DNA from 4 places in the Gottfriedia sp. NPDC056225 genome. Region 1 is predicted to be linked to each of the others. Evidence: predicted binding sites of a transcription regulator. Region 1 holds the regulator's gene; each other region holds the start of a gene.

Region 1 (8,068 bases):
TCTAACTGATTTTCAATATCCTTTTTCTTTTGACTTAAATCATAATACTCATTCAACATTGGTTCTGTTATTTTGAAATTATTTTTCCTCCCCATTTCATAACACCACTTTTCAAAAGAAGATATTTTATCTTATTGTGAAAATAGACGAGTTATGACTTGAAATACATTTGATTTAAAAGTAAATTAACAATTATAAGTCTAAAAATAACCCGACTAAATGGCTATATAGTGAATGAAATACGTATGTTATTTTATATATATCAAACTCTAAAAAGAAAGGAATCTTGATTATGTTGAAAAGCAACAATCATGATAGCGAACAGATAAATGTTTATTGAACCGATGCTATTACAAAATGCTGATAAACCATTTGACTCAGATAATCATTATTTTGAATTGAAATCAAATGGTGTTCGAGTAATGCTTGAAAGACAGGATGGAAAGAATAAACTTTTTAATCGAAATGGTACCGAGATCACAGAAAGAATTCCTGAACTCGAAAATATCGACTTAGATGATTGTTACTTAGACGGTGTATTAGTTTGTTATTGCGACGGAAAGGAAGATTTCGAAGCGGTAACCAATCGAGTAAGCTTTATTCAAGAGAATAAAATATTGCAAGGAAGTAAGCAATTTCCATTAACATATATTGCTTTTGATATTTTACGTCATAAAAATAAAAATTTAATAAAAGAACCATTATCCTATCGAAAGAATATCCTTTCAAAAACCCTAGTTGATCAGGATTCGATTAAAAAGAGTTTTTATATTGAATCTGAAGGAACAATGTTTTTTGAACAAATTAAAACACTTGGACTAGAAGGTATTGTAGCTAAATCTAAGGACTCTACTTATATACCAGCACACCGATCTCTAAGTTGGCTAAAAATTATTAACTGGCGATATGGTAATTACTATATAACAGGATATAAAAAACAAGGAATGGGATTATTAATCTCTGAAGCCATAAATGGTGAATTTGTAAACGTGGGTCTAGTAGAATTCGGAATGAATACTGGTCAGAAAACGGCCTTCTTTAGTATAACTAAGCATATAAAAACTGGAGAAGATAAAAATTATATTTATGTAGAACCTTTTGTTCGATGCGTGATAAAAAGTAGAGGGCAATTAAATAACGGAGAATTAATTGAACCTATTTTCCATGACTTTATTGTTTAAAACAAATCAAAATAAATACCTAGTGATCCCCTTTAAAGTAGAAAGTATTAGTCACTTTTACAACTTAAAGGGGCTTTTTTATATCAGTCTATTTAAATAAAAGCCAAAGTATAAATATCCAAAATGGTATAGAAAATAAAAGACCAAAAAGGCAACCTCTAAATAAACCAATATTCATCTAAATCATCCTTAAAATTATTTAATAGAGTGTACTCTATCAACAATATATTTCTACTTGTATTAAGTTTAAATATACATATTTGTACAATATTTAGTCAATAATACCTTAGTTTTATTTACATTACCTTTTTTTCCTAATTTATTAGGATTATTTCCGCCCATGTACGCCTAAAATTAAGACCATAGCATTATCTAAAAATAAAAAACCTTTTAAGTACCAGGTTTTTTACTTTATTTTAGTATGTCATCTATATAGTTAACCACGAAGTGTAGTCTATTATTAATTACATTTACCAAAGGAGAGAGTATGACGATGTTACTTTAAATATTAAATACCGCCTTTAAGAGTGATTCTGATTACCGCCATAATAATTGCTCCTATTATTAAACGTATAGTCCAACTAGTGTTACTTTCAATTCTCTCAATTTTTTGTTCAACTTTTCTAAATTGTACTTTCTGCAACGGCTAAACGTTCCTTGATATCTGCAATTTTTTCCTGTAATTCCTTAATTTCGTCTATCTTATCCCCTCATTTCTATTAGCTTGTCCTCTACTTAATATATTCTGAATTTACTATATTGGTTAATGGAAAATAGTAGGAAGGTAATATAAATTAAAAGTATTTTTATCATTGAGGTTCAATATGGTATAAAGTAAGCTTTAAACTTTATTATCTTTTTTTTCTTTCAAATTAAAAAACCACTTCCATTTAGGAAGTGGTTATTTTAATTGATATTGTAACAGCATCACAAAAATGTGAGGCGACTTATTACATCATGCCGCCCATGCCGCCCATACCCATGTCAGGCATTGCTGGAGCATTTTTCTCAGGGATGTCAGCTACTACTGCTTCAGTTGTTAAGAACATAGCTGAAACAGATGCTGCGTTTTGAAGTGCAGAACGTGTAACTTTAGTTGGGTCAACGATTCCTTCTTCAATCATGTTTACCCATTGTCCGTTAGCAGCATTGAAACCAACGCCAACTTCCGCACCTTTTAATTTTTCAATGATTACTGATCCTTCTAGACCAGCGTTTGTAGCGATTTGACGAACTGGAGATTCAAGTGCACGTAATACGATGTTGATACCAGTCGCAATGTCACCTTCTGCTTCAATTGCAGCTACTTTATTGTATACGCTCATTAATGCAGTACCACCACCAGCTACAATACCTTCTTCAACTGCAGCACGTGTAGAGTTTAATGCATCTTCAATACGTAATTTGCGTTCTTTTAATTCAGTTTCAGTTGCAGCACCAACTTTGATTACTGCTACACCGCCAGCTAATTTAGCTAAACGCTCTTGTAATTTTTCGCGATCGAATTCAGAAGTAGTTTCTTCTAATTGAGCACGGATTACACCGATACGTTGTTGGATCGATGCTGTTTCACCAGCACCTTCAACGATTGTAGTGTTTTCTTTTGTTACTACAACTTTTGAAGCGCGACCTAATTGAGTGATGTTAGTTGTTTTAAGATCTAATCCTAATTCTTCTGTAATCACTTCACCGCCAGTTAAGATTGCGATGTCTTCTAACATTGCTTTACGACGGTCACCAAAGCCAGGAGCTTTAACAGTAACTGCGTTGAATGTACCACGTAATTTGTTTACGATGATTGTTGCTTGTGCTTCACCTTCAACATCTTCAGCAATGATTAATAGTGGCTTACCTTGTTGAACAACTTGTTCAAGTACCGGTAAGATTTCTTGAATATTTGTTACTTTTTTATCTGTAATTAAGATATATGGGTTTTCTAATTCAGCAACCATTTTCTCTGAATTTGTAACCATGTATGGTGAAGAGTATCCGCGGTCAAATTGCATACCTTCTACTACTTCTAATTCAGTTGTGAAGCCTTTAGATTCTTCAAGTGTAATAACACCGTCGTTACCAACGCGCTCCATTGCTTCAGCGATTAATTGTCCAACTTCTGGATCTGCTGAAGAAATTGCAGCAACTTGAGCGATTGACTCTTTACCTTCAATTGGTTTAGAGATTGTTTTTAATTCTTCAATTGCTACAGCAACTGCTTTTTCGATACCTTTACGGATACCCATTGGGTTTGCACCAGCAGTTACGTTTTTAAGACCTTCACGAATCATAGCTTGCGCTAAAACTGTCGCAGTAGTTGTACCGTCCCCAGCAATCTCGTTCGTTTTGCTAGCAACTTCTGCAACTAATTTTGCACCCATGTTTTCGAATGCATCTTCTAATTCGATTTCTTTTGCGATAGTAACACCATCATTTGTAATTAATGGAGAACCGAATTTTTTCTCAAGAACTACGTTACGTCCTTTTGGTCCTAATGTTACTTTTACAGCATCAGCTAAAGCGTCTACACCACGTAACATTGCGCGACGAGCTTCTTCACCAAATCTAATGTCCTTAGCCATTGAAATGACCTCCTTATAATTTAAAAAATTTATTTTTTAATTTAAGTATTTTATTTTATTAACCTATGATTGCAAGAATATCGTTTTCACGAAGTACTAGGTATTCAGTACCACCGTACTTAACTTCTGTACCTGAGTATTTAGAGAAGATAATGCGGTCACCTACAGATACTTCTAAAGCAATGCGCTCACCATTTTCAAGTACACGTCCAGTACCTACTGCAACAACTTTGCCTTCTTGTGGCTTTTCTTGTGCACTACCTGGTAACACGATACCGCTAGCAGTTTTTTCTTCAGACTCAACAAGCTCAATTACAACACGATCACCTAATGGCTTTAACATGTGTAATACCTCCTCAATAATCAAATCATTATTTTTTAGCACTCATTAATATTGAGTGCTAACACAATTAATAGTTTAAATAATATTAAAAAATTTTGCAAGTCTGAAGCAGGCACTTTTCTTGTCGAAATATATTAAGTTTTATCTTTACAATTAAATGTAAAATAAAAAACGAAAATTTCTTTTAAGAAACTAAAGAAACGAGTAAAATAATGTACATGTTGTTATCAACCTTTGGGTTATGAAAAATATCAACACAAAGGAGCTATCTTATTGAAAACTAGAGATTTATTGATTATCTTAACTTATGCTGTTATTCAATATTCGGCGGCATTTGGGGTTCCCTATTTATTAAATAGTAATTTATACGCTGGAGTGGAAAAGAAAACGGCTTCTCTTGAAGCGGTGGCCTTATGGAGTTGTATTAGCTTCATAACTGGTTTAATTATTATACTGATTTTATTACATAAGCCCATTTTTGAAGGAATGAAGAATTTTAAGCATAACTATCGTACAATATTAAATTGGGTAATTTTAGGTTACTTCATTACGATGGCAACTCAAATTGTGTGTAATATCATTTTAATTTATGTATTCAATTTACATACAGGCTCCGAAAATACTCAAAATATCTTAAATATCGCTAAACTGAATCCTGCATTTATTATTATACCAAGTCTAGTAGCACCGATATTAGAAGAGATAATTTTCCGCCGAATCATTTTCAAAAGACTTTATAATCGCTTACCATTTATTATTTCTGCTGGGATTAGTTCAGCAATATTTTCGTTTATGCATGGCGACTTACCATTCTTTTTATCTTACTTCCTAATTGGTTTCGTATTTTGTTATTTATACAAACGTACAAATTCAATTATCGTTCCAATTTTAACACACATGTTAATGAACACATTTGTAGTTTTTCAGCAGTTAAATTTACATTAAAGAAACCCCCAATAATTTGGGGGTTTTTAAATTAATCTAAATTTATTGTTGTAAAAAATATGCCAATGTTTGTAGTTCAACCGCTAGGTCTATATGATGAATACGAATATGTTCTGGTACACTAATTCGAGCAGGAGTAAAATTTAAGATTCCTCTTATATTTTTTCCATTTAATCGATCTGCAATTGATTGAGCTACAGGTGCAGGTACAGTTAAAATAACGATTTGAATATCATCATTCATTACGTCTTCTAAATTATCTAAATTATAAACAGGTACTCCACCAATTTCAGTTCCAATCTTATTTGGATCAATATCAAATGCCATTTCAATTTTAGTATTATTATTTTTTATAAAATTATAGTGTAAGAATGCAGTTCCTAAATTACCTACACCAATTAATGCAACTTTCATCACTTCATGTTGGTTAAGCGCTTTCGAGAAAAAAGTTAATAAGTAATTTACGTTATATCCATATCCTTTTTTTCCAAGTGCTCCAAAATAAGAAAAATCTCTTCTAATCGTAGCGGAATCTACCTTTACTGCTTCACTTAACTCTGCTGAAGAAACTCTTTGTTTACCTGATAAAGACAAATTCTTTATAAAACGGTAATATAAAGGTAGACGTTTAGCAGTAGCTTGTGGAATTTTAATTTGTTCCGAGTCCATTTTTTAATCCCCCACTTACTGTAATTCTTTTTACTATGGTGTGTAATTTAGCTTTACTTTAGTTATAAAGTACTTGTTCTAATGTAAAATATACACTATATTTAAGAATTTTGACAGTCTACAGTTACTCAGATAAAAAATTTTGCAATGAGGTGTTATCCATGATTCTTTTACAAGTAAATAATGTCTCAAAGTATTTTGGTAGTGACATTATTCTTTCAAATATAAAATTAGAAGTTCAAACGAATGATCGAGTTGCGATTGTTGGTCGTAATGGTGCTGGAAAATCTACATTACTCAAAATAATTGCTGGTGAATTGTCTTACGACGGAGGCGAGATAAATAAGCCTAAGGACGTTACTGTAGGCTACCTAGCCCAAAATACTGGATTACAAAGTGATCAAACGATATGGGAAGAATATTATTCTGTTTTTAATCATTTAGTTGAGATGCAGGAAAATATGAGAAAATTAGAAGTAAAAATGACTCAAGAAGAAGTCTATTCTAATCAGTCTGTTTATGACAAGATTATGAATGAATATGATCATCTTCAATATACATTCAAAGAAAACGGCGGTTATCAGTTTGAAGCAGATATTCGTTCAATTATTAGTGGCTTAGGTTTCAGTAATGAAGATTACGAAACAAAAATTTCTTCGTTAAGCGGTGGGCAAAAGACAAGACTTGCTTTAGGTAAATTATTATTAACAAAGCCTGATTTATTAATACTGGATGAGCCTACAAATCACTTGGATATTGATACACTTAGTTGGTTAGAGCGTTATTTACAATCTTATCCTGGTGCGGTATTAATTGTATCACACGATCGATATTTCCTTGATCAAGTTGTAAATATTGTTTATGAAATATCTAATCGTAGGCATCAACGTTTTGTTGGTAACTATAGTAAATATCTTGATTTAAAAGCTGCTCAATATGAACAAGAGCTTAAGCAGTTCGAAAAACAACAAGAAGAAATCTCTAAGCTTGAAGATTTTGTACAACGTAATATTGCACGTGCCTCAACTACAAAAAGAGCACAAAGTCGTAGAAAACAACTTGACAGAATGGTTCGATTAGACAAGCCACTTGGAGAAGATTCTTCAGCTAATTTTTCATTTGCAATTGAAAAACAAAGTGGAAATGACGTCCTTTCTGTACAAGATTTATTTATTGGATATAACCGCATCCCTACAATTGATCACACAATGAAGTTTGTATTGAACCGAGGAGATAGTGTTGCATTAGTCGGGCCAAATGGTGTTGGAAAGTCGACATTACTTAAGACGATTATTGGTGATTTAAATAAATTACAAGGAACAATTGATTTTGGTGCAAATGTTTCGGTCGGTTACTATGACCAGGAGCAAGCTAAGCTTACATCTAATAAAAGAGTATTAGATGAACTTTGGGATGATTATCCATTAAAGCCTGAACAAGAAATTCGAACAATATTAGGGAATTTTTTATTTTCTGGCGATGATGTGACTAAAATCGTTACCTCTTTAAGCGGTGGAGAAAAAGCAAGATTAGCATTAGCAAAACTTATGATGAAAAAAGCTAATTTTCTAATTCTTGATGAGCCTACCAACCATTTGGATTTAGATAGTAAAGAAGTTTTAGAAAATGCTTTATTAGATTATCCTGGGACTATTTTGTTTGTATCACATGATCGTTATTTTATGAACAGATTATCCACAAAAACTTTCGAACTAGCAAAAGAAGGATTATCAATTTATCTAGGTGATTATGACTATTACCAATTTAAGAAAAACGAAGCATATGAGAAAGAACAAGCTGAAAAAGAAGTTATGTTAACACAAGTTAAACAATCATCTCAACCAGTTTCCGATTATCAACAAGACAAAGAATTAAAGAAAAAACTTCGTCAAACTCAGCGTCGTATTGAGGAGATTGAAAGCAATATCTCGCAATTTGAGCTTGATATAGAAACAATCGAACTAGAACTATGCAAACCAGAAGTTTACGGTGACTTTCAATTAGTACAGGAATTAACAAGTAAGAAAAATGATTTAGAAGCTAAGTTAATAGACCTAATGGAAGAATGGGAAAACTTACAAGAGTAATGATTAAACGGATATGCTGATCGCTATCCGTTTTTTCTTATCTACATTTTTATCCACATATCATTTGCTACAATTTAGCTTTTACACAGGTTTATACACATTATCCACAGAAAACCAGCAATGTTATACACATTTTTGTGCACATAGTTTAATAAGTTTTTAACAAAGAAAAAGTACTTATCCACATTTTATTAAAAAAATTGTGAATAAGTACTTTTTACATATTCTCTAAATCTAAGCCAGGGTTCCCGTTTAGTGCCAAATTAC
Region 2 (8,068 bases), on a different contig from region 1:
CAATTTATCATAAACTGGTTCTGTCGTCAAATAACTAATTTTTTTTTCAATTCAATACAATAAACATAATAAGGTACTTCAATTAGAAGCACCTTAAATTTAAGTTAAATTTCATTAGTAATAAACTTTTTCACCAAATATGCTGCACCAATTGCTCCTGCATCGTTACCTAATTTAGCAATTGAAAGTTTTGTCGAATCACGAACTGTCGTAAATGCAAATTCGTCAAAATATCTTTTTAATGGTTTCAATAACAATTCTCCTGCATTTGACACTCCGCCGCCAATAATAATATTTTCTGGATTTAATGTATTCCCTACTCCAGCTAAGACTAGAGCAAGATATCTCATTACATGATTAACAATTTCTTCTGCGACTTCATCACCTTTTGAATAAGCTTCAAATACATCCTTAGTTGTAACCAGGGACCCATTTGCAATTTCTTTTAAAACTGTCTCTTTTGTCGTATTTTGTAATTTTTCGTTTGCGATTCTTGCAATACCAGTAGCTGAAGAAATTGTTTCTAAACAACCCCTTTTACCACAATTACAAAGTACTCCATCTTCAAGTTGAACAGTTATATGACCAATTTCACCTGCAGATCCACTAATTCCGTGTGCTACATCTCCATTTACAATTACGCCACCGCCGACACCTGTTCCTAGCGTCACCATTACGACGTCTTTAGCGCCGTTTCCAGCACCCTTCCACATTTCCCCAACAGCAGCTATATTTGCATCATTATCAACAATTACGGGAATACCAGATTCCTTTTCTAAGATTTCTTTTAAAGGAAAATTAACCCACCCTAAATTTACTGCTGCAAATATTAATCCATCTTCAAGGCGAACTGAACCTGGTGCACCAATACCGATTCCAGCTATATCTTCTTTTGTTTTATTCATTTGGTTTAGCTTTTCTTCAATCGCAATTGTTATTGTTCTTGGAATATGCTTACCACTATCTGATTTATCAGTCGGCACTTCCCATTTATCTATGAATTCCCCGTTATTTGTTAACAATGCCAATTTAATACTTGTCCCACCTAAATCTACGCCTACAATCATTTTATCCATTTTGCCTTCTCCCTCCGTTGTGAAATCGCTTGCAATCCGATTCTAAAAAAAAACGATTTTCTTCAAACCGTCTTATTTTTAATTACATCCATCTCTTTTTTTAAGATCAACGTTGCCACTTGTAAATCTTTTATATCTAAAATATTTGCTAAAAATAACTCTTTAAGCTCATCTTGCATTAACATCAAGTCTGCTAATCGATCACCTGTATAAATAAAGGTTCCATAATTCTTTAGAAATTGTTGAATATCATATACGGATTTCATTTTTAACTCCTACTATTTAATCTTTCTAAATATGTAATTAGTATAAGTTGGAAACAGTTACTCGTCAATGTGAAATACCAAACAATCATATATTATTTAAGTATTTAATGATTTGATTTCATGACCTCTTCTAAAACTAAATTATTTTTATAAAGGTAGGTTGCGTATTTGACTCCTACATATCTTATATGCCATGGTTCATAGTCATATCCTGTCATTTCAACCTTATCCTCTGGATAACGAATGACAAATCCAAATTCATGTGCATGCTTGGCCAACCATATACCTTCCTTTGTTTTTCCAAATCCCTGCTCTAGCTTATTTCCAAAGTTAGGCGACGATACATCAATTGCTAATCCAGTTTGATGTTCACTTGTACCGGGAACAGCACTAAAGGATTGTGTCCAATCTTCTCCATGAATTTGTACATAATAATTATATAAGCTTTTTTGTCTTTCAAAAGAACGGTATGCGGAAACTGGTGTCAGTTCAATACCAGCTGATTCAGCTTTTTCAAATAATTTTTCTAAAGCATGACCTGCTTCTTTTCTCATTAAAGTTTTATCTTTACTTACACCATGTAACGGAACAATGGGATAAATTAAATCAGGAGGTCCATATCCATCTGGAAGCTTTCTTTCTTTATTCACTAATACTAAATCTGATTTAGGATTTGTGACCTCTAGTAAGCCATTCTCAGCTTCTATAGCCGTATGATTATAATTTGGGAACACTGGTGAACGTTTTGCTGTTTGATTTTTTGGTTCATTGTTTATACTATTTTGGTTCTTAATAAAAAGAGCTAGTCCAACAATTGTGATTAAAGCAATTAACAACCAGACGAACTTTCGATTTATTTTTTTCAAAACAGCCTCCCTCTGAACAGTTATCGTTATCATAACAAATTAAAAGACAGCATCTTTTTCAAATTACACGTAATGAAATTATTCTTCTTTTTCTATAAAAAGACCTCTTTCAAAATGAAAGAGGTTTTTTCGTACTGCTTACAAAATAGGTTCCATCGTTTTTCTTAATGTCTCAACTGAATTTTTAAATTGTCGTTGTTCTAATTCATTCAAATCTAATTCGACGATTTCACGAATTCCGCCTCGATTTAAAACCGCTGGAACACCGATATAAATATCATTTTCTCCATATTGACCTTCTAAATATGCTGAAACAGTAATAATACTATTTTCATTTTCAAGTATTGCTTTAGTTAGCCTAACTAACCCCATACCAATACCGTAGTATGTTGCACCTTTCTTCTTAATAATATGATATGCAGCATCACGTGTATTTAAAAAGATTTCATCAAGCTCTCTTTGACTATATTTCGGATTTTTCTTTAAAACATGGTGCACTGGTGAAGTACCAACAGTTGTTTGTGACCAAACAGGAAGTTCACTATCCCCGTGCTCACCTATTATATACCCGTGGATATTTCTAGAATCAACATTAAAGTAGTCCCCTAGCATATATCTAAAACGTGCAGTATCTAAACTAGTACCTGATCCGATTACTCTTTCTTTCGGTAACCCAGAGTATTTCCATGTTGCATAAGTTAATATATCAACTGGATTCGTAGCGATTAAAAAGATTCCATCAAAACCAGAAGCCATAATCTCTCCAACGATGCCTTTAAAAATTGAGCAATTTTTAACCACTAAATCTAGTCGTGTTTCTCCAGGCTTTTGTGCAGCTCCAGCTGTAATAACGACTAAATCTGCATCTTTACAATCACTATAATCTCCAGCCCAGATTTTTGTTCTAGAACTGACAAAAGGTAAACAATGACTTAAATCCATCGCATCTCCTTCTGCTTTATCTTTGTTTAAGTCGATCATAACTAATTCTTCGGCAATACCTTTGTTTAACATTCCAAAAGCATAACTGGCTCCAACTGCGCCTGTACCAATAAGTGCGACACGATTAATTTCTTTTTGTAACATTAAATCCACCTCATTAGTGTTATAAAAGTGTAAGTCATTGGGACTTTTATATTATATATGTATATCCGCTTAAAGTTTGTGAAACATTTTACAAATTTGTTACAATAAACATTAAAAACCAATTTTCTTTAAGGAATATCGGTTTAATTCATCATTTATTTTAAACAAAAGGTGTCGCTTTATGCACTTATTGGAAAGCTTGTATTATTTTTGATTCTGTTATGATTAAAGGTATTTTAATGTCATGTTTCTCTGATGGTAGCTCATTAACGATTTGAATATCATACGCTAAAGCTAAAAGAGGTTTATTATAGTCTTCTAAGTACCGATCGTAATAACCGCCGCCATATCCTAATCGATCTCCTTTTAATGTGTACGCTACTCCAGGAACAATTACTAAATCAATCTGTTCCTTTTCTATTTTTTCGCAATTTTCTTCAATCGGCTCCTGTATACCAAAATAGCCTTCTTTTAAATCTTCAAACGAACTGATTTTATAAAAATCCATTTCTCTTGTTTTGTGATTACATTTCGGTACAACAACCGATTTATTCTCATTCCAACAATTAGCTATTAAATACTTAGTATTTATCTCGTGCTCCATCGGCATCGTTGTTGCAATTATGTTTGCATCCTTTAATTGTTTTGTACTAATTAATGTTTCTATAATTTGCTTCGACTTTTTCTCTCTGTCCAATGATGATATATTTTTCAAATTTTTCATCATATTATTTCTTATGTCTTTTTTTTCCATTATGGCCTCCTAAGGTCAGGATTAAAGTTTCTATAAATAGGATTAAATAGTAAAATGACGTTTCTAATTAGATTATAAATTTTTATATAAAAAAAAACAGTAGGAAAATTCCTACTGTTTATTTTGTTTCGCGATGAACTGTAACTTTTTTAAGTCTTGGGCAATATTTTTTAAGCTCAAGACGGTCTGGGTTATTACGTTTATTTTTAGTAGTGATGTAGTTACGATCTCCGCATTCTGTACATGCTAAAGTAATATTTACGCGCATTTTATTTTCCCTCCTGACATAGTGACATAATCAGACTTGTATATAATAACATTCTTTCACGATAATTTCCATACCTTTTATTGATTCATTGCATTTCTTTTGATTTTTTTTTTATTGAATTATGTACAAATTTATTTTCATAATTCAGAGTATATTTTTGAAAGACTGCTTGATGCTGTAAAACGCTCCCCTGATCGATTCTAATATTTGAGCTGATTGATACGTATGGACCAATTACACAGTTTTCTTCGATCGTAACATCATTGCCAATAATTACTGGAGAAACAATCTTTACATTATTATTAATCGTTACATGCTCACCTAAAAAAATTCGTGGTAATATTTGAACGGCCGGAATAGGCAAGTTTAATTTTTCTTCAATCCAATCTACATTTAGCTTTGCAAAACGTCTAGGAGTTCCATAATCAATCCAGTAGCCTTCTAAATGATATGCATTCAATCTAATATTATTTTTTAACATTAAAGGAATTAGGTCGTTACTAATGTCAAAATATCGATTTTCTGGAATTTGAAATAATAATTCCGGACTCATAATATAAATTCCGGTATTTACTAGTTTACTAATTTCACTACCCTCATTAGGCTTCTCAATAAAATCGATTATTTGTCCATTTTTCACTTTTACATTTCCATAAGACCCACAATTTTCAACTTGTTTTACAAACATAGAAAATTTACTTTTATTTTCTAAATGATTCTTTAATGCCTCTCTAATTTCTCCATCAAATAAAATATCACCATTCACTAATAGAAAGGGTTCATTGAGAAAATGCTTAGATAATCGTAAACAACCAGCTGAGCCTAAGCTTTTTTCTTCTATAATATAATCAATTGAAACATTTTTTAATTTCATCGCGTTAATTGTTTCAATTATAGCTTGGGACATATAATGAAGCTGAATAATAAACTCATTAAACCCCAATCTTGTTAGATGTAATAATAAATGCTCAATTGCCGCTCTATTTGCGATTGGTAATAGTGGTTTAGGAATGTTGTTAGTAATTGGTAAAAGCCTTTGACCGTATCCTCCAGCTAAAATAACAACCTTCATTTGTTACCACCCCAATATGTTATACTAGTTAAAGAAGTATGCTTAATATTACATAAATATGACAAAAGGGCGTCCAGTAAAATTAGAACTGAACACCCTTTTTTATTTTATTGATTTAATAAATAATGCTTACCTTTTACTAAATAGTAAATGTTCTCTGCAATATTAGTTGCATAATCTGCAATTCTTTCAAGATATCTACAAATGAATGCCATTTGCAAAATATTTGCAACATGCTCAGGCGACTCAACAATACTCGACATTAAATTTCGTACAGTCGTTCCATATAACTCATCAACTAGATCATCAATTTCACCAATCTCTTTTGCAGCTTGTAAATCTTCAGTTCGGTATGCTTCTGAAGCTTTTGTTAACATATCTAAACCAAGTTCATGCATCTTTTCGATATTTTCTATAGGTAAGGTTTCTTGACGGCTACGAATACGAATTGTCGACTTTGCGATATTTACAGCATAATCTGCAACTCGTTCAAGGTCATGAGCAATCTTAATTGCCGTTAAGTTTCTTCTTAAATCCACTGCAACTGGCTGTTGTCTTGTTATTATGACTAAAATTAATTCATTAACTTCTTTTTCTAATTTATCGATTCGATCATCTTCATCAATGACTTCTAAAGCTAATTCAATATTTTCAGTTCGAAATGCATCCATACTCTTAACTACAGCTTTTTTTGTTTTCTCAGCTAGCTCGATGATCATTTCTTGTAATGATTTTAACTCTGTTTCAAATTGATTTCTCATATTATTGCCACCATTTCCCCTTCTATTAACCGAATCGTCCAGTAATATAGTCTTCTGTGCGTTTATCCTTAGGAGTCGAGAATAGTTTATTTGTATTTGAGAACTCAACTACCTCACCGCTTAAGAAGAAAGCAGTTTTATCAGAAACACGTGCTGCTTGTTGCATATTATGAGTCACGATAATAATACTAAAATCCTTTTTCAAATCATTGATTAATTCTTCAACTTTTAAAGTTGAAATAGGATCTAATGCCGAAGTAGGCTCATCCATTAAAATAACATCAGGTTCGATTGCAAGGCAGCGTGCAATACATAAACGTTGTTGTTGTCCCCCTGACAAGCCATGTGCGTTCTCATGTAAACGATCCTTAACCTCATCCCAAATCGCAGCACCTTTTAAACTTTTTTCAACAATTTCATTTAATGAGGCTTTATCTTTAATACCATGAATTTTTGGTCCGTAAGCAACATTTTCCCAAATTGACTTAGGAAATACATTTGGTTTTTGGAATACCATTCCTACATGAGTTCTTAATTCTTGTACAGGATAGTTTTTATCGAAAATATCTTGTTGACGGTAAAGAATTTTACCTTCTGTTCTAACTGTAGGCACTAGCTCAACCATACGATTTAAAGTTTTTAAATAGGTCGATTTACCGCAACCACTTGGACCAATAATTGCTGTTACTTCATTTTCATATATGCTTAAATTGATGTTTTTTAGCGCTTTATCTTGTCCATACCATAAATTTAAATTTTGAGTATCATAAACAATTGATTTTTTTGTGTTTGTATTTGTATCTTCAATATCTTCACTTTTAATATTATTTTCTCTATCTAATGTAACTGTCATAACTTCTATCCCCTCTCATCCTAAAGGAAGCATTCTATTGTTGTTTTAAAATGTTAACTAAACAATAGCTATAATTTATAATCTTTTTAATTCGGTAATTGATTACATGAATAATCATATCCTTAAACTATTAAACCTGTTTTAACCGAATGTAAAGATTATGTAAATAAGTTCAGAAGCTCTTTTAAATTAGATAAAAAAAAGAGAAGGGATTCTCCTTCTCTTTTATTGATTCTTATTTTGGTCGTCTTGACTATTTTGAGTACTTTGATTTTCAGTTGTGTCTTTTGGTTCATCATTGTAAACTGATTGTCTTTCTTTTTTTAATTTAAAGTACTCATCCATAATATCGCGGCCAATGTATTTATTGACAGGCGCTTGGTCAGTTTGTAACCAAGGAACTACAACTGAAAATGCAATTTCAGGATTGTCATATGGAGCATAGCCAGTCAATGTTTCATTATATGTTCTTGGTGCTTCTTTATAATTTTTACGATCAGGTCCATCATAGAAGGACTGGGCAGTACCTGTTTTACCAGCTATTTTATAGTCTACGCCTAAGAAATAAGGACGAGCAGTACCACCTTGTTCATTATATACTTTGATAAAACCTTGTTTAACTCGATTGATGTATGAATCCTTCATATCAATTCGATTTAAAACTTTTGTTTTTACTTCTGATCTAATTACTCCAGTATCTTCACCAATAGAAGGTTGTCTTAATTCTTTTGCAACATGCGGTTGAATTCTATAACCTCCATTTGCGATTGTCGATATATACTGAGCTAATTGAAGTGGTGTATAAGTATCATACTGTCCAATCGCCATATCTAGAAGGAAACCTGGGTTTTTGTCGACACCTTTAAATCCAATTGCTTCATTTGGTAAATCAATTCCAGTTTTAACACCAAGTCCAAACTGACTGAAGCTATTACGGAATGTATCAAACGCTTTTACATCGATATCCAAAGGTTTATTTGGAACATAATTTGCATGACCAATTGCCATTGCTGTTCGGAACATATAAACGTTTGAAGATCTTTTTAACGCATCTAAATCATTAATC
Region 3 (8,068 bases), on a different contig from region 1:
GGTTTCATTGATTCGCATGTTCATATCGAGTCCTCTATGGTTTTACCTAGTGAATATGCAAAAACAGTCCTACCACATGGAGTTACGACTGTCATTACAGACCCTCATGAGATTGCAAATGTTGCTGGGGTTAATGGGATTAAAATGATGTTAGATGCTTCGGAAAATATTCCATTAGATGTTCGGGTGATGCTACCATCCTGTGTTCCTGCAACTTCGTTAGAGCGTGGGGGAGCGGTACTTTATGCAGAGCATTTAGAGCCATTTATGAGTCATCCAAGAGTGTTAGGTTTAGCAGAAGTAATGGATTATCCTTCTGTTATGACGATGGAAAAACAGATGATGGATAAATTAAATTTAGCACATAAGTATCAAAAGCCGATAGATGGTCATTTAGCAGGACTAACTAAAAATGAAATTAACGCATATTCCTATGCTGGTATTTCAACAGATCATGAATGTACAAATGTTCAAGAAGTACTTGAAAGACTTAGAGTAGGGATGTATGTTGCATTTAGAGAAGGGTCCGCTGCAAGAAATCTAAAGGATTTATTACCTGCAGTTAATGAAAGAAACGCAAGGGGCATTATGTTTTGTACTGATGATAAACATTTAGACGATATTATGAAAGAGGGTTCGATTGATTTTTGTATTCGAACAGCAATCGAATATGGGATTCATCCAGTAACTGCCTATTCAATGGCGACCTTAAATCCAGCTACTTGCTATGGTTTAAAACAAAAAGGTGCAATAGCTCCTGGATATGAAGCAAACTTTGTATTTTTAAGTGATTTAGAATTAGTAGAAATTACTGATGTATGGTGTAAAAATGAATTTACAGTAAGAAATAGTCAAAATACCAATTTTATAAAAAATGAAGAGTCAAAATTGATTGAATCTAAATTAAGCTTAGGTGATATAAAGATTGAAGATCTTGAGTTGAAAACAGACTCAAAAACGCTCGCTAACATTATTGAAATTAATCCTAATAGTATCGTTACAAATCATATAATTGATAAAATCACGATTGAAAATAATTTATTCAAGCCAAGTGCAAAAGAAAACTTATGTAAAATAGCAGTAATCGATCGCTATCATTCAGAAAAAGAAATTGGTTTAGGAATTGTTAAAGGTCTAAATCTAATTGATGGAGCGATCGCAACGACCATTGCTCATGATTCTCACCAACTAATCGTTGCCGGAATGAATGATGATGATATGTATGTTGCGGTCAAAACAATTGAAGAAATGAACGGTGGAATTGTTGTCGTATCTTCGGGAAAAGTAATCGCTAAATTATCATTACCAATTGGAGGATTAATGAGTAATCAGTCTGCAGAAGAAGTAGAAGCAGGTTTACATCAAATTGAGAATTCATTGCTAAAAATCAGACCTAACAATACGTTTAATGCTTTCTTAACTTTATCTTTCCTTGCATTACCTGTTATACCGAGTATAAAAATTACGACTAAAGGTTTATTTAGTGTAAATGAATTTAAATTTATTCCTGTTTTGGTTAATGAGTAAAATAGAATACTGTACTAAATGAGACTCCGAGAATTGGGGTCTTTTTGAAGTTTAAACAGTTTGATAGGTCACATTACCTAAAATTAAATTTGAATTTTTAAATAGAATTGATGAAATTCTTATACAATAGTAAATGAGAAATATTCGATAAACAATCAGGCTAAAATGGTTTGAGGAGAAGAATGCATGTCAGAAGTGATTTTTAACCATTTAAGAAATGTCCCACTCTTTAAAGGCCTTACAGATGTAGAGCTTCAATCTATTGTGGACATTTCATATACAAGAGAATATATTGCAAAATCATTCGTCTTTATGCAAGGAGAAAGTCTAGACAGAGTATTTTTTATCCATTCCGGTAAAATAAAAATACATATAAATGATCTGTCAGGGAAAGAGCAAATTGTTTCGATTCCACAAGCTGAAGAAATGTTTCCTCATGTTGGTTTATTTCTTAAAGGTACTTTTCCTGCACATGCTGAGGTTATTAAAGCTGCCAAATTAATTGTTTTACCAATTGCAGATTTTGAGCTAATACTAATTAAACATCCTGAATTATGCATTAAATTATTTAAGTTTCTTAGCGAAAAGATTGTTGATTTACAAGCGAGGTTAATTGAACAAACACTACATAATTCATACGACAAAATCACCATGTTATTACGACGACTATGTAAGTCAAATGGAATACCATTAAATAGTAATCAATTTAAAATAACAACCCATTTTACCAATCGTGAGCTTGCAAATATGATTGGTACATCAAGGGAAACGGTTAATCGAACAATCAATCAATTAAGAAAAAAAGAAGTAATTAGCATGGATACTGAAGGTTTTTTTATCATAAATTTAGACAAACTCGAAAATGAGCTGTATTAAGAATAAGAAAAAAGGCATATGAAGTTAAAGTTCATATGCCTTTATAAGTTTTCACAAATTTTTAAACCCGTAATATTTGATTAATCTCTTTCGATTACTCGATTAAATAAGATATTATTTTCTAAATGGATATGTTGGAACGTATCAGCCTCAAGAGACTCAAGTCTTTGATAGACAAGACGATAAGTTCCACAAGCTTCAACTGGAGGAGTAAAGTCATTCGTAATTTCACGTAATTCCTTTAAGATATTACCAGCAGAGTTATGGTCACCTTCTAATTCGTCAACGATTTTATTTAGTTTATTACGATTTTCAGCAGTTGGATTTTGTTCATGCTCTAATATTAGCTTAAAGTCTACTGTTTCTTCCTTCCAAGTATGTTGTTCCAGTTCTGTTTTTAAGTCAAAAAATAATTTGTGTAAGCGTACTAAATGAGGATGAGATTGACCGTGAACCCGCATTACTTTCGTTACATATGGGCTTAAAAGTGGTAATTCTTCGTTTAAAAAGCGATGATGTTTGTTCACAATATGAGCAATTAATTCTTTATTTGAAGCTTTATTATAATCAATATCTGCTTCGTTTATTTGTTTAGATTCATGATAAAGTGTATTTAATTTTGTTAAAATCTCTTCAACGTTCAAATTTTTTTCTTTAATCGCTTCAATTAGTGGTCTATTACCACCACAGCAAAAATCAATTCGATATGATTTAAAAAGGTCACTAGCCTTTGGAAATTCGGTAACAATCTTGCTAATTTTATCAAATTGATTATATGGTTGATTCATAAAAAAGCCTCCATCATTTTTTTTTCTAACTAGAAAAAGAATAACAATTTGAGGAACTATTTTTTGTGATATAAATCACAAGTTTGCATTTTTATATTAAAGTGAAAATATGAAAAGTAAATAAATTATTTGTAGATTTCTTTAGTGTCAAGGTGTACAGACAGGAATTTAAAAAAACTCTGGTTCAAAAGAGTATATGTCATTTTGTTGAATTGTTCACATAGTGGACAAAGGATAAGATTTTTGTACTTGGTTTAATCACTAAAACTGAAATATACATGTAAACAGATTGAAAAATGACTCAAGCAATTCTTGAGTCATTTTGTTTTTTTTAGGGTTAATTCTATTCAAATCAACAAAATCTATAATGAAGAAATTCTTATATACTGGACGAATTATAAAGACGAACTAAATGTGAAGAGTATGTATTACAAAGCATAAGGAGAGATTGTGTTGAGTGATAAGATAGATTTTTCAGAAAAAATCCATATAGGTGAATTGATTGCAGTTTCAAACGTGTACGGATTAACGCCATATACCCTTCTTTTAGAACTTGAAAAAGGTACGATTGAAGTATTTCTTTCGATAAATGAATTTAACGGGAAATATAGTGATACGACAGATCTAGACTGGTGTCAATTAAATAACGGAAAGGTTTTTCTAAAAAAATGAATGACTAAAATTAAGTTCTGTTAATTTTAAAATTTCACATTGAAAACAACTCGATAAATTAATAAACTAACTAATCAGGTAAATACCCTATCTAAAAGGTAGGGTTTGGATTAAACGTTTTTGATGATAACTTAAGTTCTTTTATTTAATACGATTTCACCAAACATGGCTAATTGATCATTATTTAGACTTTCTTTATCAATTGTTGGCATGACAACAGATAGTAGGAAATTAACCTCATTATTTAATCGATGAATCTCTTCTAACAATTCAATTTGTATGCCTTTCATTTCGCTCATTACCTCTAAAAACAAATCTTCTTTATTCTGATTTAATTCATTCAGTTTACTACTCATATCAAACACCTCCAAAGAGATTATTCGTTACATAATATTCAATATCCTTTTTGTATTAAGCATTTTTAACATTTCTATAAAGTAAAAAACTCAGCCAATAATTTAATTTTGGCATGAGTGGGATTTTTCATTTTAAAAAAGTACAAATTTTCTCGCTTTTATGTAGTATTCATTCTCCAATATTATCTTCAAACCATTCCTGCAGGTCTTTTAAAGATGTAAAGGAAAAAATTTCTTCACCATTTTGTCCATTATCAGTACCAATATTACCCCTTAAAGTAATTTGACCTTCTTCTCCAGAAATTAAGATTGCATATGGATGGTTTAAATTAATAAATCTCGCATCTAAATTATTATCAATCCAATTTTTACTACTTAAAAATGCTTCATAATGATCCATATTGATTCCTCCTATCGATGATATTGTTCCAACTTATAAAAAAAATACGCAAGAATTTAGGTTTATAAGGCGTAAAGATCCTTTTTTTAGTCCGTTTTTTTGTATGGGGTCAATCGCCAGCAAAAGTATAATTAAAATTGCCAATAATTTCCGTATATAGAAGTTGAAAATAGAAAATTATAGAAAAGACAATGCTGCAAAAAAGGGGGGGCTTATTTGATTCGAAATAAACATAAATTGCTAAGAACGTTTAAGTCAAAAAAGAATGACGAAATAAATGTTCGACAAGATCCCCTATATGACAATTATGGTCAAAATATCGAAGCACTCGAATTAATTTATGATAATTGCTCAGACGTAATTTTCCGTTCATTTTTACTATTTGGAAATACTAGGGCAACGATTATTTATATTGAAGGCCTAACAGATAAAGAAGGAATTGAAAATTTTGTTTTAGTGCCACTAATGGAAAAAGTATCAACCACAGAACAATCAATAAATGATGTAATTGATGATAAAATTCCAGTTTCTAAAGTGAATAAGGTCATTTCATTTCAGCAATGCATTGATTCAATTTCATCTGGCAATCCAATTCTTATATCAGAAGGTGTAAAAGCTGGGTTTTCTTTAGGGCTTGCAAAGTGGGAAAAACGCTCAATAGAGGAACCAACAGCTGAAGTTGGCATTAAAGGACCTCGAGAGGGATTTAATGAGTCGATAGAAATTAGTAAATCTCAATTACGTAGAATTATTAAAAGTCCTTCACTTAAAATGCTATCGCTGAAAATTGGGCGCTATACGAATACGACAATTGTTATTACCTACATAGAAGGAATTGCAGATCAAACGCTAATCGATGAAATCGTTAGTCGATTAACAGGTATTGAAGTAGATGGAATTTTGGAAAGTGAGTACATTGAGGAATTGATTGAAGATAATCCTTTTTCGCCTTTTCCACAGATTTTGTCTACTGAACGTCCAGACGTAGTTTGCTCTAATTTACTTGAGGGAAGGGTAGGCATTTTAGTTGAAGGAACGCCGTTTTGCTTAATTGCTCCAATTTCATTTTTTTCATTGATTCAATCACATGAGGATTACTATCAACGATTTATCGTTAGTTCAGCGATCCGATGGTTACGCTATTTATTCCTTGGAATTTCGCTTTTGCTTCCATCATTTTATGTTGCGATTATGACTTTTCATCAAGAGATGGTACCAACTAATTTGTTGCTAAGTATGGCAGCTTCTCGAGAACCAATTCCTTTTCCATCAATTGTAGAAGTATTGATTATGGAAGTTTCATTTGAAGCATTGCGGGAAGCAGGAGTTCGATTACCTAAGCAAATAGGAGCGGCCGTAAGTATTGTAGGTGCTTTAGTAATTGGTCAAGCAGCTGTTCAGGCAGGTTTGGTTTCTTCACCAATGGTAATTGTAGTGGCGATTACTGGAATTGCTTCATTCATGTTGCCTCGTTATATTGCAGGGATTGCGATTCGTTTGCTCAGATTCCCGATGATTTTGCTTGCTGGTTCATTGGGGTTAGTTGGAATTATGTTAGGTATAATTCTAATCGTCATCCATTTATGTAGCTTACGTTCATTTGGTGTTCCATATTTAGCTCCACTGGCTCCGCTTAAAACTGAAGAACTAAAGGATGTCTTATGGAGAGCACCATTTTGGATGATGGATACACGTCCTCATCTCACAGGAAAGACTAATTTAAATCGTCAATCCGACGGACAATCACCAAAAAATGATAAATGAAATAGCCTTTAGTAAAAAATTTAAAGGAAAGACGAAAGGAGAATCAATTAATGAAACGTGTTCTCTATTTGTTATCCTTATGTGGATCGATTTTATTGTTAAGTGGTTGCTGGGATCGATTGGAGATAAATGATTTAGCCATTGTCACTGCAGTTGCCATAGATCGAGTAGATGATAAAACAATTGAGCTTTCAACTCAAATAATTATTCCGAAAGACTTAAGTTCTGGTAATGGACAAGCCGGAGTAGGTCAACAAAGTTCATTAACTGTTGTTAGATCTCAAAAAGGAAAAAATATTGCCGATGCAATCTCAAAACTGCAAACGAAATTACCGCGTAAAATATTTTGGGGACAGTGTGAGGTATACATTTTTAGTGAAGAATTAGCTAAAAAAGGTGTAAAAGAGCAAATGGATTTTTTACTTCGTCATCCTCAACCAAGGGAAAGAGCCTATTTATTCGTAAGTAAAATTGATCCAAAGCAAATACTCCAGATGTCTACACCAATAGAACGGTATTCAGCTGAAACAATTATGGGCTTATCTGATTTTCGATTTTCAATGCAAGTCGATTTGCAGTCCTTTGAAGCCATGTTAACTGGCCCAGCAAATGCAGCAGCTATTCCATTACTTGATATATTGTCAGAACCAAAGAATGAGGGATCAGATCAATCCAATAGACTACCAGCCATTGTCGGTACCGCTGTTTTTAAAAAGGATAAAATGATTGGACAGATTTCGGAACGAGCAACAAGAGGAGTCCTATTATTAAGAAATGAACAGAAAGAATTTACTGTAACATTAAAATCAGTTGACATGAAAGGTAATGTATCATTGTATCCAGTTTTGATTCATACAAAGCTTATACCAGAAATCAAGCATGATAAATGGAAAATGCTAGTGAAAGTAAAGGCAGAAGGCGCAATCGTGCAAAACGGAACGGACTTAGATTATTCAAATCAACTACTAAAAAAGAAATTAGAAAAAGTTTTTCAAAAAAAGATTAAAGATGGAATAGAACAATCTCTTAAGCAAGTTCAACTAAACCTAAAAACTGATATTATAGGTTTTGCTGATGAGTTTCACAGAGTCTATCCGAAACAATGGAAAAAAGTCGAAAATCACTGGGATGAGAAATTTCCTACTGTAGAAGTAAAAATTGACGTCGATGCAAACATTCGAAGACAAGGCTATATTAACAAACCAGGAGCAATACCTGAGAAAGAGGTTCGGAATAAATGAAGTGGGGTTATTTTATTTGTACAACAGTAATTGTAGCTCTAATTTTCATTTTTGAATGGAAAAAAATGAAGTCAGCTCCTAAAGAAGATCAGATTGGCTTTGTTTTGTTACTTTTATTAGCATGGATTTTTTCTTTGTTTAATCTACAGCAAATGGCTGGACCAATTACATGGGTTGAAGCTCTTTTTAAACCATTTGAAAAATATATGTAATGACAGATCAATTTTACAATTCTTAAAGGAACAAGATTATTTGAGAGCGGTTGTTTAGTAGAGCTATGAAAAAATAATCTAAACTTCGGTCGTAGCATTATTCCAAAAAGGAGGTAGACAATGGAGAAAGGTAAAATTTCATCGCTTCAAATGGCATTCATGCTGTATCCAACCATCATTGCTACAGCTATTCTCATGCTACCTAGTTTCACTGCTCAATACGCTAAACAAG
Region 4 (8,068 bases), on a different contig from region 1:
CGAGCTTCTGTACGAGCAGCAACTAACTCTTGCTTTTGCTCTTCAACTAGTTTCATTGCATCTGCGTTGTTTTTCTCAGCTGAATCTAATTGATTAGCGATGTGATCTTCACGTTGTTTCATAATTCCCATTACAGGTCCTAATGCATACTTTTTCAGAAGAGCAAGTAAAATTAGAAATATTACTAATTGAAACACGACATTGCCCCAAGGTACACCATGTCCTGCCTCAGCTAATACGAATTGTGATCCGTTTAACACAAGCTTTCACTCCCTTCAAGGGTTGTATTTATTTATTTTTTATAACATAGCCCTAATCTCTTACCGACTTGGACTTAACTTTCAAAAGGAATCCTTCAAAACTGAGTGTCATAAAGGAATGGCGAAGTAAATGTGAACACAAACTTCGCCATTTTTTTAATAATTTGTATGATCTTAAGCTTTACCAAATGCCATGAATGCGATAACTACTGCGATGATTGGAAGTGCCTCAACTAATGCAACCCCGATGAACATTAAAGCTTGAAGAGTTGAACGTAATTCTGGTTGACGAGCAACACCTTCTACTGTACGTGATACAATTAAACCGTTACCAATACCTGCACCTAGTGCACCTAAACCTATTGCGATTGCCGCTGCTATTAAAGCCATTTTAAATTTCCTCCTTCTTAATCATAAGAAATATATTTTTTATAATAATTTTAATCTAACTACCAAATTCAAGTGAGCTGTTTAATGCTCGTCCGCCACTTTATGTGACAAGTACACCATCGTTAACATTACGAAGATAAACGCTTGGATTGAACCAACAAATACAGAGAATCCTTGCCAAACAATCATCGGTATTGCTGCCGCGATTGTCCAAATCACACCTGCACCTACACTATCCGCATATGCATGTGTACCCATTGTTGCAAGTAAACCTAATAATACTTCCCCTGCGTAAATGTTACCGTAAAGTCGAAGACCTAGCGTTAATGTGTTCGCTAATTCTTCAATAATTTTTAATGGAAACAAGAATCCCATCGGCTGGAAAAACCCTTTTCCGTAAGCCTTAAAGCCTCTCATTTTAATACCATAATAATGTGATAAACCAACTATAAAGATTGCTAATGATAAAGTAATGACTGGGTCTGATGTAGGTGATTTCCAAACTGAGCTTCCATCGATCGAGATATCGAACGGTAGACCTAACATATTTGAAACAAATATGTACATAAGTAATGTCACACCTAGTGTAAGGAAGCGACCACCAGTTTCCCAATCCATTGTACTGTTGATAAGGCCTTTAACGAAGTCAATAATCCACTCAAAAAAGTTTTGTTTTCCTGACGGACGTATTTGTAGACTTCTAGCGCATGTAACTGCGATGATAAAGACGATTACTGCAGCAATGGTTGTCATTAGAACATTTGTATACGTAAAATCTAAACCAATAAAATTAAAACCTTTAGCTTCGTGTTCCAATTTATTCACCTCTCTTCCTTGCAAAAGACGTTTGATGTATTGCAAAATGTATCATAATGACAAGATGTCCTGTCATTAGTCCCGCAGTTAGTGCCGGTATGCTCACAAAGTTTTCATACCGAAGCGCGATGACCATTGTTAGAGCCACCGCTGAAAGACAAATTACAGTACCTAAAGATCGAACTTTTTGTTGCTTTAAAACTCGGTCAAAGAAGGTATTTATCTTTCTGTGTAGAATCCATATACAATAAAAGCTAGTTACGGTTCCGAGAATATAACCTGTGAAAATCGTTTTATAGTCGGTAAAAGCCCAACCTAAAACGGATAAAGCAATAATATACAACATATCTCGTACAAAGCGTTTTAATTGTTCTTTTTGCATAACTAGTCCCCTGGTGTAAATTGTTTAACTATTTTGAGCGTGCCATAAATGCCAGTAAAAAGACCTAACAATAAAAATATGATCATAAATACTGGTACTGGCCATTTAAAAAATGAATCAATCCATCTTCCTAGAAAGATTCCGATGAGAATAGAACCGACAAGTTGAGCTAAAATTGAAGACATGAGTGTCATTGCTTTAAGAGGATGTTGATTGTTTTTTTTCATACAAAATCCCTCCATGTCAATTTTCATTCTCAAAAAATTGCCAAAAGTCTTATCATGGTTTATTCTACAACAATTGTGTCCTAAAATCTCTAAACATTGAAAACGTTCACAAATTGTTCACAAAACGTTCAAAAAATTTTAATAACATAGTATTTACATGTAATGAAAACCCTTTTAAACATTCATGTTAAGCATACAATATGTTACAAAAAAGTGTCAATTACCTAAATTAAAAAACTATTAAAAATTACTTACCAATTTTTAGTCTTCTACGTAAATCTTCGCGACATTAACGTATGATTCAGTTGCACTTTCATATTGTTTACGTTTATAGAATATTACAAACTTATAAATACCATTTTTAGGAAATTCCTTTAAAACTAATTCTTTTTTGATAATCCCCCTCTTACTATTTTTCTGTTCATCAATTACTCCTAATAAACGAAATGTTTCTGATTCGAAAACGGCGATCTTGTATTCCTCAACCTTACTTGGTAAATACAATTCATATTTGTAACGATTTTTACCTTTAACTCTTCCAAAGTGAAATCCCATTACTGACGGAAAATTTGGTTCTCCTTGTAGTAATAAAAACGGCATTCTTAACTTCTCTTCATCGTTTGTGTTAAATGTAATCGCCCCATCGTAAAAGCCATCCTTTAAAATCTTTGTATTAACTGTAGCGCTTAAAGTTATCTTTTTACTTGTGCGAGCTGGTATTGTAAAAGGCTTTGGTATTACCCATTGTATTCCAGTTGCCGGTTGATTATTTATAGTTGTAATTTGTTTTGGCGCATTTGATTTGTTTGAAATTCTTACGACAAAATCTTTCTTTACTAATCCATCTGTTTTTTTAGTTACTCCGAAAGATAGTGACATTGGAAATAAAGTCGTTTCTGTCTCTAAAGCTTTTTCTATATCTAATCTTCCAGCTCCTTGTTCGTACGCATGATACAACTTTTTATTATTCTTATATAATGGTGTTGCCGTATTAACAAGTACACTTTTTAAATCATCCATACTCCAATCAGGATGCAATTGTTTTAATAAAGCAGCTGCTCCAGCAACATGTGGACTTGCCATACTCGTTCCTTGAAGTGCTAAATAACCGCCTGGAATTGTACTTTTTATTTGTACACCCGGTGCTAACAAATCCGGCTTCATTTGCCAAGTACCAGTTACAGGTCCTCTAGAGCTAAAATCTGCTAGAACATCCACCTTTTTTTCACTTCCGCTTTTAGCTTCTACCTTGCCTTTTTCGATGATTTTTTTAATCATTAAACCATCTTTTCTTGAAATAGTAGCTGAAGGAATCGTAAGCTTTCCTTTGATTTGGCCGATGAAATTTCCATCAACATTGTTATAAACAATTACAGCCTTCGCTCCGGCATCTTGAGCATTTTTCACTTTATCAGTAAACGTAAGCTTACCTCTTTCTAATAAGACGATCTTATCTTTAACTCTTTTAAGCTCACTTTTTTCTCCATATTTTTTAAATACGAATCGGCCATTTAACCCTTTACCCCATTTAACTGAGCCAATCATAGGACTAATAATCGTTTCTTTATTTTTCACATGGATTGACGGGAAAAGTACAGGTGGATAGCTCGCACCAACTGTTAAAGCTTTTGAAGCTGTAGCGGGTGAACCAACAGTCCATAATCCTGGTCCAGAGTTACCAGCAGCAGTAATTGCTAGTACACCTTTTTCTACAGCTTTATCTAGAGCAATACTCGTAGGCCAATCCGGTCCATTTACATCATTTCCTAATGATAAATTTATAATATCTACCTTATCCTTCACTGCTCGCTCAATCGCTGCCATAACAGTCTCAGAAGTACCAACACCACCAGGACCTAGTGCACGATAAGCATAGATTGTCGCTTTTGGTGCGACGCCTTTTCTTTTCCCATTTGCTGCGATTACGCCGGCCACATGTGTACCGTGAAACGTACTCTTTTCTTCAAGCTTAGTTTCCATCGGATCCTTATCTAAGTCGATTGTGTCATATCCCCCACCGTAGTTCGATCTCAAATCTGGATGTTTGTAATCAACTCCAGTATCAATGATCCCTACTTTAACACCCTCGCCAGTAATCTTTCTTCCCCTTTTGTCCTTATAAAGCTGAGCTTCATCGGCCCCTATAAAAGGGATACTATCTTCTAAATGAGCTCTATAAATTGTTACAAAATGCATATCTTGTACTAGTGGCAACTTGGCTAACTGTGATAGCTCTTCAAGAGAACCTGACACAGAAAGACCATAATAAGTTTCAGTATATTGTTGTCTTATTTTTACATTTGGGAAGCGTTCCCCAATATATTTTAATGCTTGTGTGATCATGCCATCTTTAATTGAAATTAAGGCTACTTGTTTTTGCTCTTCATGTGCATTTACAGCATAATTTTTAAACGGTATCAGCAAAAAAACTAAACAAATCATTATTTTAAGAAAGTAATTTTTCATTCAAGTTTGGTTCTCCTTTATATAGATATTTTTCTTTTTAGCTTTCTCACTAATCGTCCAATCATGTATATAAAGGTAATTTTCTCTAGAATCTGTAAATTTTTCAAAACGAAAAAAGACTAACTCTAGGTGAAGCAATTAGCTCACCAAAGTTAGTCTTTTCTTTATGAATAATCATTAATTTTTTAATTCAGGTTGGTTAAATAAGTTAAATCTTTTATTTGTCACAAATGATTTAATTTCATGGATGACAAAATACAGTATAGCAGCACTTAAAACTACAATCCAAACTTTTGAAATCATTGCATCTTGCCAAATTCCTAAAAGCATAAAAAATGCAGGAAGAGTAATTGTAGTCCATGATTGAATCATTGCAACGATTCCTGTATAACGTTCAATTTTCTTTCCTAATACTAATCCAGCAAAGAATAAGTACCATAAATATGCCCACATAACCCATAATAGACCGTTGACAACATCATGGATCATAACAAAATTCACAAATGCCCACAGAACAGACATGATTGAAACCCAAAGAGAAAACCATCCTAAACCCGTTCCGTTAAAGTCTTTTAGGTTTGTAAATCCAACATATAAATAAGTAATACCAAAAAAGAAAATACTCGCAGTATTAAATAATTCCCATTTTCCAGCACCTAAGTGCATTAATAGGTAAAAAGGAAAAACAACCTGTATTGTACCAACAAATAAATTTAATAAAGCTGCACTTTTGGCATTCGCTTTATTTAATAAAACAAGACTATTTAAAAATAGAGTTGCGCCAGATAAAAGCAAACCTACAGTTCCCATAGTGAAATGTTAAAAAGAAAATTGTTCAAGATCAACTTTTTAACTCAACCCTCCTAGATTAAGATTAGAAAAAAAATACAAGCGCTTGATCGAAGTCAAACGCTTGAATTAAATTAATTTAAAACGATACCAACGATAATAGCTGTTAAAACACTTACTAATGTTGCACCAAATAATAATTTTAAACCGAAACGAGCTACCGCATTACCTTGTTTTTCATGTAATCCTTTAACTGCTCCAGCAATAATACCAATAGATGAGAAGTTAGCAAATGATACAAGGAATACTGAAACAATTCCTAATGTACGAGCTGAGAAGTGTTTACTTGCTTTCCCTAAATCCATCATCGCTACGAACTCATTTGAGACAAGCTTAGTCGCCATAATGCTACCTGCATCCACTGCTTCTTTAAATGGTACACCCATAATAAATGCGAATGGAGCAAAAACATATCCTAAAATTCCTTGGAATGAGATTCCAAAAATCATATCAAAAATATTATTGATTGCACCGATTAATGCAACAAAACCAATTAACATTGCTGCAACGATAATCGCTACTTTAAATCCATCTAAAATATACTCGCCTAGCATTTCGAAGAATGTTTGTTTTTCCTCTTCTTGTACAGTTAAGATATCTTCTTCAGGTGTTACAGTGTAAGGATTGATAATTGATGAAATAATAAATCCACCAAATAAATTTAAGACAATTGCAGTTACTACATATTTTGGTTCAATCATTGTCATATATGCACCTACGATTGACATAGATACAGTTGACATTGCAGATGCACAAAGTGTATATAAACGATTCTTTGGTAAAAGACCAAGTTGTTTTTTAACTGAAATGAATACTTCAGATTGTCCTAAAATTGCAGATGCTACCGCATTGTAAGACTCTAATTTACCCATTCCATTGATTTTGCTTAAAATTAAACCAATATATTTGATTACGAACGGTAAAATTTTAGTATATTGTAAAATACCAATTAAAGCAGAAATAAATACGATCGGTAATAATACACCTGTGAAGAAAGGAGCAGCGTTCGCATTGATCATTCCGCCGAATACGAAATTCACACCTTCTGCAGCATATTCTAATAACTTTCCAAAGCCGTTTGAAATTCCTTTAATTAAGAATAAGCCTACTTCAGTATTTAATAGTACAAAAGCTAAAATGATTTGAATAACGATCATGATTACTAATGGACGATATTTAATCTTTTTACGATCGCTACTAGCAACGAAAGCCAGACCGAAAACAACTAGTAGTCCAATAAGAGCTATAATATATTTCATGTTTCTCCCCCGAAAATCCAATAAATTTTATTTTTTAATATAAGCGCTTTCAAAACGAACACAACTTTTTATATTTGTTGGATGTCAGACATCATTTAGAAGTTAGATGTCAGACAAGGATTAGCCTTCTAAATCTTTTGAACTAAATGATCCTGGAAGTAATTCCTTAACCGTTGTTTCAGCAATATCGCCTTTTAAGTTAGTTAAGAATACTTTTGTGTTTTCATCGCTAAATTCTGCGATTACTTGTCTACATGCACCACATGGTGAAATTGGACCTTCAGTGTCTCCTACGATCGCGATTGATTCAATTTTTGCTGAGGTGTTTCCAGCAGCTACTGCACTAAAGATAGCCGTTCTTTCTGCACAATTTGTTAGTCCATAAGAGGCATTTTCAACATTACAACCTGTGTAAACAGTTTGGTTATTCAATAAAATCGCTGCACCTACTTTAAATTTCGAGTAAGGAGCGTATGCATTTTCACGAGCCTTTAAAGCTTCACTAATTAATGTTTGTGTATTCATATTTATCACCCTTTAACAATTGTTAGGTAATTCATTTATTAAAGTGTGTGAGTTTTGTCTTCGCTTTACCATATTACCAACGGAAGAGCTAAAGAGCAATAACTCACTCACTTTTTTTTATATTAAAATTATTTAGAAATTAATAAGCTGTGTTTGCTTCTTCACCTTGAACGATTTTAACACCTGAACTTGTACCGATTCGGTTAGCACCAGCAGCCACTACGTTTTCTACATCTTTTAAGTTACGAACACCACCAGAAGCTTTAACACCTACGTTTGCTCCAACAGTTTTACGCATTAAAGCAACATCTTCTACTGTTGCTCCACCAGTTGAAAATCCTGTAGAAGTTTTTACAAAGTCAGCACCAGCTTTTACTGATAATTCACATGCTCTAACTTTTTCTTCGTCAGTTAAAAGACAAGTTTCAATAATTACTTTTACTAAAGCTTTACCATTAGCTGCTTCTACAACTGAACGAATATCTCTTTCAACTAATTCATCATTTTTTTCTTTTAATGCAGAAATATTGATAACCATATCAACTTCTCCAGCACCATTTTCAATTGCATTTTTTGTTTCGAATGCTTTAACTTCTGGAGTATTTGCTCCTAGAGGGAAACCAATTACTGTACATACCTTCACAGAAGAATCTTTTAATAATTCACTTGCATATGAAACCCAAGTAGGATTAATACAGATAGATGCAAAGCTAAATTCTTTCGCTTCTTTAGCTAATGTTGCAATCTCTTCTTTTTTTGCATCTGCGCGTAATAATGTGTGATCTACTAAACTTGCGTAATTCATATAAATTCGCTCCCTTAATGATTAATTTTTATTTGTTAAAATTTATTTACTAAGAATATGTCTTTACTATAACACCGGCGTGAAATTTT

What was found. The regulator Rex, encoded in region 1, represses fermentation and respiration genes when NADH is low (regulators of the CRP and FNR family bind a similar motif). The targets are predictions, from matches to a motif close to TTGTGAAATATTTCACAA.
Region 2: a site for Rex is predicted at 3,371-3,388, ahead of ACFCYN_RS11735 (L-lactate dehydrogenase). Genes of this name have one in related genera too.
Region 3: a site for Rex is predicted at 3,255-3,272, ahead of ric (iron-sulfur cluster repair di-iron protein). Genes of this name have one in related genera too.
Region 4: a site for Rex is predicted at 2,181-2,198, ahead of ACFCYN_RS01290 (AtpZ/AtpI family protein). Genes of this name have one in related genera too.

Annotation. Positions count from the first base shown of each region.
Region 1 covers NZ_JBHJTJ010000066.1:2,916-10,983, reverse strand. The annotation lists gene ACFCYN_RS23050 (hypothetical protein) at 1-95, opposite strand, end outside; gene ACFCYN_RS23045 (ATP-dependent DNA ligase) at 330-1,181, shown strand; gene groL (chaperonin GroEL) at 2,132-3,757, opposite strand; gene groES (co-chaperone GroES) at 3,816-4,100, opposite strand; gene ACFCYN_RS23030 (CPBP family intramembrane glutamic endopeptidase) at 4,374-5,045, shown strand; gene ACFCYN_RS23025 (redox-sensing transcriptional repressor Rex) at 5,088-5,714, opposite strand; gene ACFCYN_RS23020 (ABC-F family ATP-binding cassette domain-containing protein) at 5,876-7,801, shown strand; gene tsaD (tRNA (adenosine(37)-N6)-threonylcarbamoyltransferase complex transferase subunit TsaD) at 8,019-8,068, opposite strand, start outside.
Region 2 covers NZ_JBHJTJ010000014.1:86,794-94,861, forward strand. The annotation lists gene ACFCYN_RS11720 (ROK family glucokinase) at 105-1,076, opposite strand; gene ACFCYN_RS11725 (YqgQ family protein) at 1,139-1,342, opposite strand; gene ACFCYN_RS11730 (M15 family metallopeptidase) at 1,447-2,208, opposite strand; gene ACFCYN_RS11735 (L-lactate dehydrogenase) at 2,347-3,294, opposite strand; gene ACFCYN_RS11740 (5-formyltetrahydrofolate cyclo-ligase) at 3,482-4,048, opposite strand; gene rpmG (50S ribosomal protein L33) at 4,167-4,316, opposite strand; gene ACFCYN_RS11750 (nucleotidyltransferase family protein) at 4,402-5,388, opposite strand; gene phoU (phosphate signaling complex protein PhoU) at 5,496-6,149, opposite strand; gene pstB (phosphate ABC transporter ATP-binding protein PstB) at 6,175-7,002, opposite strand; gene ACFCYN_RS11765 (peptidoglycan D,D-transpeptidase FtsI family protein) at 7,228-8,068, opposite strand, start outside.
Region 3 covers NZ_JBHJTJ010000062.1:3,771-11,838, reverse strand. The annotation lists gene ade (adenine deaminase) at 1-1,527, shown strand, start outside; gene ACFCYN_RS22725 (Crp/Fnr family transcriptional regulator) at 1,714-2,403, shown strand; gene ric (iron-sulfur cluster repair di-iron protein) at 2,484-3,191, opposite strand; gene ACFCYN_RS22715 (hypothetical protein) at 3,645-3,863, shown strand; gene ACFCYN_RS22710 (hypothetical protein) at 3,995-4,219, opposite strand; gene ACFCYN_RS22705 (hypothetical protein) at 4,389-4,619, opposite strand; gene ACFCYN_RS22700 (spore germination protein) at 4,836-6,383, shown strand; gene ACFCYN_RS22695 (Ger(x)C family spore germination protein) at 6,434-7,624, shown strand; gene ACFCYN_RS22690 (hypothetical protein) at 7,621-7,836, shown strand; gene ACFCYN_RS22685 (GerAB/ArcD/ProY family transporter) at 7,957-8,068, shown strand, end outside.
Region 4 covers NZ_JBHJTJ010000001.1:266,982-275,049, forward strand. The annotation lists gene atpF (F0F1 ATP synthase subunit B) at 1-260, opposite strand, end outside; gene atpE (F0F1 ATP synthase subunit C) at 435-650, opposite strand; gene atpB (F0F1 ATP synthase subunit A) at 732-1,466, opposite strand; gene ACFCYN_RS01285 (ATP synthase subunit I) at 1,468-1,848, opposite strand; gene ACFCYN_RS01290 (AtpZ/AtpI family protein) at 1,851-2,075, opposite strand; gene ACFCYN_RS01295 (S8 family serine peptidase) at 2,337-4,541, opposite strand; gene ACFCYN_RS01300 (AmiS/UreI family transporter) at 4,719-5,351, opposite strand; gene ACFCYN_RS01305 (NupC/NupG family nucleoside CNT transporter) at 5,465-6,649, opposite strand; gene ACFCYN_RS01310 (cytidine deaminase) at 6,770-7,174, opposite strand; gene deoC (deoxyribose-phosphate aldolase) at 7,314-7,979, opposite strand.